Regions from separate parts of the Vogesella perlucida genome, predicted to be linked through region 2. Evidence: riboswitches for the same ligand, from Rfam matches in the RefSeq annotation. Region 2 holds a riboswitch; the other holds the start of a gene.
The links. A riboswitch is a leader RNA that binds a small molecule or an ion and turns the genes downstream of it on or off. The one in region 2 is predicted to bind glycine.
Positions count from the first base shown of each region.

Region 1 (4,411 bases), on a different contig from region 2:
ACGGTTTGTGCCACCAGATCTTCCAGCGAGCTGGCGCCGATTTCGGCCAGCATCTGTTGCTGTTCGGCATCGCACGGGCCGATGTGGCGGGCGATGAATTCTTGATGATTGAAGAGTTGCGAGAGAGACATGTCTGCGATTCCGTCTTATCGATTAGCCACGAAAACACACGAAAAAACACGAAAGAAAACCCGCTAGGGCAACAGCTAAAACCTGTTGCGGCGTCACCCCAAGCCGGGCATGAGCCAAAGGTGTAGCCGCCTGGTTGTGGCAATCGCTTCGAGCGCCGCCAGGCATTTCCGTGTCCTTGCGTGTGTTTCCGTGGCTAATAAAAAATGCCCCGCCATCTTGCGATGGCAGGGCCGTTTTATCAGGCGCCGATTTCGGCTGCGTAGGCAGCGGCGTCCAGCAGGCCATCCAGATCAGCGGCGTTGGCCGGCTTGATCTTGAAGAACCAGCCTGCGGCGTATGGCTCACTGTTGGCCAGCTCCGGGTTGGCTTCCAGCTCGGCGTTCACTTCCAGGATTTCGCCGGCGATCGGGGCGTATACGTCGGAAGCGGCTTTTACCGATTCCACCACGCCGGCTTGCTCTTCGGCAGCCAGGTTGGCGCCGACGGCAGGCAGCTCGACAAACACGATGTCACCCAGCAGCTCTTGCGCGTGCTCGGTAATACCCACGGTTACGGAGCCGTCGGCTTCCAGGCGCAGCCATTCGTGGCTGGATACGTATTTCAGTTCGGCAGGAATGTTGCTCATCGTTTCTCTCCAGAAAAATGTGTCGTGATGGTGTAGCGGGACAGGCTCTTGCTCGCCCCGTCGTTATACACCAGCTTATTCAAAAACTTTCTTGCCGTTACGCACGAACGGCATTTTCACCACACGCACGTCGGTCAGCGTGCCGCGCAGGTCTACCTGGGCGGTAGCCGCAGTGGCAGCCGGTACACGGGCGATGGCGATGGAATGCTTGAGGGTGGGCGAGAAGGTGCCGCTGGTGATGATGCCTTCGCCGATGCCTTCTACCACCACTTTCTGGCCTTCGCGCAGCACGCCGCGGCCTTCCAGCACCAGGCCGACCTGCTTCATGGCAACACCGGCTGCCTTCTGGGCTTCCAGCGCGCTACGGCCGATAAAGTCGCGGCCTTCGGTCATGGCGATGGTCCAGCCCATGCCGGCTTCCAGCGGGGAAACGCTGTCGTCCATATCGTGGCCGTACAGGTTCATGCCGGCCTCCAGGCGCAGCGTGTCGCGGGCGCCCAGACCGATAGGCGCTACGCCAGCGTCTTTCAGCTCGTTGAAAAAGGTAATGGCTTCGGTAGCGGGGATCATGATTTCCAGGCCATCTTCACCTGTGTAGCCGGTGCGGGCAAAGAACCACTCGCCGGATGGCAGACCCTGGAACACTTTCAGTGCACGGATGGCGTCGGCCAGTGCCGGTTTTACGCTGCAGACTTTGTCGATGGCGGTGGGGCCTTGCACGGCCAGCATGGCCAGGTCGCGGCGTACTTGCAGGGTCACGTCGAAACCGGCGGATTGTTTTTCCATCCAGGCCAGGTCTTTTTCTGTGGTGCCAGCGTTAACGACCATGCGATAACCAAAAGCGGTGAGGTATACGATCAGATCGTCTACCACACCGCCTTGTTCGTTCAGCATGCCGGAGTACAGTGCCTTGCCCTCGAAACCCAGCTTGGCTACGTCGTTGGCAATCAGCTTTTGCAGCCAGGCCTTGGCGTCGCTACCGGTGATGTCCACCACGGTCATGTGGGATACATCGAACATGCCGGCGTCGCTGCGCACGATCTCGTGCTCTTTCAGCTGGGAGCCGTAATGAATAGGCATTTCCCAGCCAGCGAAATCAACCATTTTCGCGCCGGAAGCCACGTGGGCATCAAATAGGGGGGTACGTTTCGGGGCCGTCATTGCAAGTCCTTAGGAGTGAGATTATCCCTGCCTCACACCCCTCTGTCCCTGCACCTGAGATTTTCCGGCATTGCGCCGTTAGCCCCTTCGGTGGGCGCATCCTGTGCGCCACTCTCCAGATTCTGCGGGGAAAACCCCGATTCTTGCAGTCCTTTTGCCTGAGCGATTGCGGGTGCACTTGCGCCTTCGGCGGCGGTTTTGCCCGGTGGGCAAACCGCTCTCTCCTGCGGAATGCGCGCATTATCGTTGCCACAGCGTAGCTTGGCAAGCTGGATTTGGCGGCACTGTGGCACCCAGCGGCCTGGCAACACGACGGGCAGATGACAAGACAAAAACAGCCATGTCACCCGGCTTGAGCCATCACTATCGCCACGGGCAGTCATGCGACACCTTGCTGCGCGCAGGCCTGGGTTACTGACACAAACCGGACACACCCAGGACAAGCGCTGCGTACATGATGCAAGAAGCATGGTATGCAAGCTACTGTTTGGTAAGCCTACCCTGCAAGACCACGGCTACCCAGACCAAGGCGCCAGCACGCATATACCGGGGCCCAGCCGTGGCTGCCTTAGCGTACAAGTACAGAGGGAGCAGCGACATGCAGCCATCAATTGATGACATTCTGGCCAGCCTGGAAAATTGCGGTGAACACGCTGCGCAACGGTGCGACGGGGACAGGCAGCTTTATACAGCCGCGCTACATGGCATGCTGCACCAGGCCACCATGCATCTGCCGCCATTGGAAAAACTACTGGTGATCCATGCCGCCATCACCCTGTTTGGGCCCGATGCCAACATCAACGATGACACGACTGATGACAAAACGGGTGATCGTGATCTACTCGGCGATGAGCAAACACTGATACCGCTTCATCTGGGCGCATAGCGCAAAAGCAACAAGGGCCGGCGTGCCATGCACACCGGCCCTTGCATCATGTTGGCCGCAGGCTACCCTGCCCCACCGAGCTTAGCCTTTCACCAGGCGCTCGCGCAGCTGCCACAGGTACACAGGCAGGCCGGCCAGCAGCAGCAGGATGCCCCACATGACCACTTCGGCACCGGAGCCGTAAATGGTCCACATGGCAAAGATAAAGCCGCCAAACGAGAACGCCAGCGGCGCGTACCAATCGCGGCGGCTGAACTGCTGGTGGCGCTTCAGCATCACCGCCAGCAGCGCCATGGCGCAGAAGGCATACGGCAGCAACGTGGTGGCCGTGGCCAGCAGGATGACAAACTCGAAAATCTGCACGCCACTGTCGCCACCAGCGTACTTGCTGGCCAGCAAAATGGTCACCAGCACGGTAGACAGCACCAGGCCGACGATGGGCACACCGGCTTGGTTTTCACGCACGAAGAAGCGCGGAAACAGCTTATCGCGGGCGGCAGCGGCCGGAATATGCCCCTGCATCAGGCACCAGCCATTGAGTGCGCCAAAGCAGGACACCACGGCACCCAGGCCTACCGCGTAGTAGGCCCAGTTACCCCACAGCTGGCGGGCTGCATCGGCAAACGGTGCGCTGGATGCGGCCAACTGGCTGGCGGGCATCAGGCCCTGCAGTGCAATGGTGCTCAGAATGTACAGGCCGGCGGCAATCAGCGTGCCCAGCACGGTGGCACGCGGGATGGTGCGCTCGGGCTGGTCCACATCCCCAGCCGGTACCGAGGCCGACTCCAGCCCCAGAAACGCCCACAGCGTCAGCGCCATGGTCGCGGGGATGGCTTCGCCCAGCGGCTTGTGCTGCGGGTTGAACTGTACAAAGTCGGGGTTCAGATACAGCAGGCCGGCGATGGTCACGCCCCCCAGCGGCAGCAGCTTGATCAGCGTGGTCACAATCGCTACACGGCCGGAGCTTTGCGGGCCGCGGCTGTTGATCCACGTTACCAGCCAGATCAGGCCGATGGCGGTGGCACCGGCGGCCAGGTTACTCTGGTTCAGCACCGGGAAAAACACCCCCAGATAGCTGACACCGGCCACGGTCAGCGCCGCATTACCGGCCCACAGGGCAATCCAGTAGCCCCAGGCAATCAGGAAACCGGCAAAGTCGCCAAAGCCTTCGTGAATATACGCATACGGGCCACCGGCTTTATGCGGCAGCAGGGTAGCCAGCTTGGCAAACACCAGCGCCAGGCAGATGGCGCCCAGCGAGGTGATGGTCCAGCCGATCAGCGACGAGCCGCCGTATTGCGCCAGCGAGGCCGGCAGCAAAAACACGCCGGAGCCGATCATATTGCCCACCACCAGGGCGGTACACATCCAGAAGCCGAGCTTGCCCGGTGCGGCCTTAGTCATGGCAGCCTCCCTGGCAGGCGGGGTAAACGGGGGGAACAGCTGCGTGCGGCCAGGCCGCACGGGGAATGAGGTATTGCATGGAAAGTCCTGATTGTTCTTGGGTTTTGCTGGTGTCCACAGGCCCGCCCCTGTCTCGGGGCGTGGCCATGCCGCACAGGCGGGCTGCACGGCATCACAAAACAAACAGGGCCTCGACGAGGAGG
Region 1 covers NZ_CEETRO010000001.1:353,593-358,003, forward strand. The annotation lists gene gcvP (aminomethyl-transferring glycine dehydrogenase) at 1-131, opposite strand, end outside; gene gcvH (glycine cleavage system protein GcvH) at 371-757, opposite strand; gene gcvT (glycine cleavage system aminomethyltransferase GcvT) at 833-1,918, opposite strand; glycine riboswitch at 1,951-2,047, opposite strand; glycine riboswitch at 2,055-2,155, opposite strand; gene ACZ9XP_RS01695 (hypothetical protein) at 2,517-2,804, shown strand; gene ACZ9XP_RS01700 (amino acid permease) at 2,886-4,208, opposite strand.
Region 1: linked by a shared signal. The riboswitch ahead of gcvT (glycine cleavage system aminomethyltransferase GcvT) and the one ahead of glyA (serine hydroxymethyltransferase) in region 2 are both predicted to bind glycine.

Region 2 (4,411 bases):
GCAAACGCCTCGAAGATCATGCCGTTGGGGTGGTAGGGCAGTGCCTTGCGTTTGTGCAGGATCAGGTGCTCGCCCTCGACGAAGGGCACCACGTGGCTGCCCAGCAGGCGGATGGTTTTGTCGGCGCGAATGGCTGCCAGCATGCCGTCTACCGCGTCGGTGTCCACCAGGTCGGGGTATTCGCCCTGCAGGCCCAGCAGCACGGCAGTGTCGGTGCCGTGGCCTTTGCCGGTGGCACCCAGCGAGCCGAACATCTCGGCCTTCACGCTGGCGGTGGCGGCGAGCAGGCCGTCTTTTTCCAGCCGCGCCACAAACTGGCGTGCGGCACGCATGGGGCCGACGGTGTGGGAGCTGGACGGGCCGATGCCGATCTTGAACAGGTCGAATACGCTGATAGCCATGCTGCTTCTCTTTTTATGGTGCGGGCGCGGGTGGCGCCTCGGGTGTTGTTTGTCTGGCCGTGTGGGCCGTGGTGTGTGGGTGCTGCCCGGGCAGCGGCGGCATTGTACTGAGCAATGCCGCCGCTGTGTGCACTACCGATGCTGCAGTGCAGCTGGCGCCTGCGTTAGCGGTAAACCGGGAAGGCCGCGCACAGCTCGGCCACCTGGCGGCGTACGCGGGCGGCGACCTCTGCATTATCGATATCGTTCAGGATATCGCAGACCCAGTGCGCTACCTGGCTCGCCTCGGCGACACCGAAACCACGGCTGGTGATGGCCGGGGTGCCGATGCGGATGCCGCTGGTCACAAACGGGCTTTGCGGGTCGTTCGGCACCGCGTTCTTGTTGACGGTAATGCAGGCTGCCCCCAGTGCCGCGTCGGCGGCCTTGCCGGTGATGCCTTTGTCGATCAGGCTCAGCAAGAACAGGTGGTCGTCGGTTTTGCCCGATACCACGGTATAGCCGCGCTGCTGAAACACCGCCACCATGGCGCGGGCATTATCCAGCACTTGCTGCTGGTAGGTTTTGAATTCGGGCTGCAGCGCTTCCAGAAACGCCACTGCCTTGGCGGCGATCACGTGCATCAGTGGGCCGCCCTGGATGCCGGGGAACACCAGCGACTGCAGCTTCTTCACCAGGGTTTCGTCCGGGTTGGCCGCCAGAATCAGGCCGCCGCGCGGGCCGCGCAGGGTTTTGTGCGTGGTGGTGGTGACCACGTGGGCGTGCGGCAGCGGGCTGGGGTAGAGCCCGGCGGCCACCAGGCCGGCGACGTGCGCCATGTCCACGAACAGCCAGGCGCCCACGCTGTCGGCAATCTGGCGCATGCGCGCCCAGTCCACCACCAGCGAGTAGGCAGAGAAACCGGCTACTAGCATCTTGGGTTGGTGTTCGATGGCCAGCCGTTGCACTTCGTCGTAATCAATCGCACCGGTGCCGGTGTCGATGCCGTACTGCACGGCTTTGTAGATCTTGCCGGAGAAATTGACGCCGGCGCCGTGGGTCAGGTGGCCGCCGTGGGCCAGGCTCATGCCCAGGATGGTGTCGCCCGGCTGCAGCAGCGCCATGTATACGGCGGCGTTGGCCTGGCTGCCGGAGTGTGGCTGCACGTTGGCATAGTGCGCACCAAACAGCTGGCAGGCGCGGTCGATGGCCAGCTGCTCTACCACGTCCACATGCTCGCAGCCGCCGTAATAGCGTTTGCCGGGGTAGCCTTCGGCGTACTTGTTGGTGAGCTGGGTGCCCTGGGCCTGCATCACGCGCGGGCTGGTGTAGTTTTCCGAGGCAATCAGCTCGATGTGGTCTTGCTGGCGCCGGGTTTCGGCCTGGATGGCGGCCCACAGGGCGTCGTCGAAACCGGCAATCTGCATGTCTTGCGTAAACATATCTCTCTCCATGGCGTGTCTGGCTGCTGCTGCAGCCGTGTGCATGGCTCTTTGGCGGGGTGCCCAGGGTGCCGCGTGGCGGCATGGGCGGGCAGGGCATGGCTGGGACGCAGGCGATGGCACCCGCCCGGCCATGCCGGACGATGCCCCCTCTGTCCTTTTGCCTGAGATATTGCGGTGCGGGCGCACCGTGTGTCCTTCGGCGAGGCGGCGTTGCGGCCAACCTTCTCTCCAGAGTGCCGGACACACACAGTTCTTTTGCCTGAGAGTTTCTGGGGCGATTCCCCTTCGGCGCTGCCGCGTGGGCAGTCTCTCCTGTGTGTGCGGCGCGGTGCGGCGGGGCGGGCCCCTGCCGTGTCGCGCGTGGCTTGCAGAATCTAGAAGACCTGACGCGCTGGTGTCAATGCGTGGCGGGTATTTATCGATGTGCAAACGCAGCAAAACGCCGCCCCTTGCGCGGGGCAAGCAGGGCGGCGTGACGGGTGTTTTGCTGGCGGGCTAGAACATGCCGTTGCCGTTAGCATCCTGCGCGGGTACCGGCTGGATCACGTCCCAGTGCTCGGCAATCTTGCCATTGGCCACGCGAAAGATATCCACCACCGCCACACCGCGCTCGCCGGGTTTGTCCTGGCTGTGCACGTGCAGCATCACCAGGTCGCCATCGGCCAGCACACGCTTGATGCTGGCGCGGCTTTGCGGCGTATTGGCGCGAATCCAGCGCACGTAGTCTTGCAGCGGCGCTACACCGTTGGCGACTTCCGGGTTGTGCTGGATATAGCCGGGTGCCAGATACGTGGCTGCCTGTTCGGCATCCAGCTTGCTGAAGGCGGCGTCGTAAAAAGCCAGTACCAGGGCCTTGTTGGCGTCCTCGCGCGGGCCTGCCAGTGCAGGCAGGGTGCTAATAGCCAGGCCGGCAGCCAGCAGCGTTGCGGTCAGCCAATGTTTCATTTGGCGGCGGCTACGGTAAAGCGCTGGCGGTGGTGGCGGGCCTGTTCGGCTTCGTCCACGATGGCGACCGCCAGGTCTGCCACGCTGATGCCGGCCGGGGCGTCGCCGTCCATCAGCAGTTCGTTGGCGCCCAGCTGGTATTGGCCACTGCGCTCACCCGGGGCCAGCAGCGCGGGGGGCGATACGAATACCCAGTCCAGCACGCTTTCGTCTTGCAGGCGGTTCAGTGCCTGGCGGGCACCCTCGGCGCCTTCTTTGTAGTCGGCGGGGAAGTGCGGGGTATCGATCAGCTGCAGGCCCGGTGCCACGTACAGGCTGCCGGCACCGCCTACCTCGATAAAGCGTGCCACGCCGGCGGCCTTGGTGCCCGCCACGATGGCGTCGTGGCCTTGCAGGAACAGGCTACGGATATCGGCTTTGTCCCAGCCCGGGTTAAAGGCGCTGATCACCGCATCGTGGCCTGCTACGTCGCGGGCGATGGCGTCGGCATCGTAAGCGTTGCTGGCTTTCACGGTAAGGTTGGCCGCAGCGGTAATACGTTCCGGGCGGCTCACCAGTGCCGTGACCTGGTGGCCACGGGCGAGCAGTTCTTGCAGCAGGGCCTGGCCAACAAAACCGCTGGCGCCGATAAGTGCGATGTTCATGCTGTGTCCTTTCGGGTGGGGTAGGGAATGACTGCATGGTAGATCACGCGCTTTCGGATGATAATCCGCTTTGAAATACAATCATTGTTAAGCTGAGGTTGGTAATGGACGAGCTACGCAGCATGGCCGTATTTGCCGCTGTGATCGAACACGGCTCCATGAACGCTGCCGGGCGCACGCTGGGCATGACGGCATCGGCCGTGAGCCAGCACATCAAACGCCTGGAGCAACAGCATCAGGTAGCCCTGCTGCACCGTACCACCCGCAAACTCACGCTCACCGAGGCAGGTAGCGTGTTTTACCGCAGCTGTGCCGCCATGCTGGCCGCCGCCAACGAAGCTAGCGTGCAGATGGCCGCGCTGCGCGACGAGCCAGTGGGCGAGCTGCGCATTGCCGCACCCAGCGGCTTTGCCGGGGGCGTATTGGGGCAGGCGCTGGCCCCGCTGCTGGCGGCCAACCCTGGCCTGAGCCTGCGGCTGTTTTTTCAGGATGAAATGATCGACCTGGTGCAGCACCGTATCGACCTGGCATTGCGTGCCGGCAATCAGCCCGACTCCACGCTGGTGGCCCGGCATCTGGCCGACTGGCCTTTTGTGCTGGTGGCGTCCCCTTCATACCTGGCGGCGCGTGGCATGCCGCAGCTGCCGGGCCAGCTATACCAGCACGACTGGATAGGGCTGGAGCAAGAGCACGGGTTGTCGCCGCTGCGCTTACAGCGGGAGGGCGAGGTAGAGCTGCTGCGCCTGCGTAGCCGCATTGCCAGTAACAGCATGCTGTCGGCGCGGGCGTTTGCGCTAGGTGGCCTGGGCATTGCCATGCAGCCAGCACCCGAGGTGCGCGCCGAGCTGCAGGCCGGGGTGCTGCTGCAGGTGCTGCCAGACTGGCAGGCGCCGGTGTTGCCGGTGTACGCGGTGACGCCGCGCCGTGACGTGCTGCCGGCCAAGGTGCGGCACGCTATTGCTTTATTGCAACAATCCATGCCCTAGCGGTTGACTGT
Region 2 covers NZ_CEETRO010000002.1:409,303-413,713, forward strand. The annotation lists gene ACZ9XP_RS04295 (L-serine ammonia-lyase) at 1-401, opposite strand, end outside; gene glyA (serine hydroxymethyltransferase) at 566-1,822, opposite strand; glycine riboswitch at 1,971-2,061, opposite strand; glycine riboswitch at 2,063-2,150, opposite strand; gene ACZ9XP_RS04305 (nuclear transport factor 2 family protein) at 2,321-2,770, opposite strand; gene ACZ9XP_RS04310 (NAD(P)H-binding protein) at 2,767-3,414, opposite strand; gene ACZ9XP_RS04315 (LysR family transcriptional regulator) at 3,519-4,400, shown strand.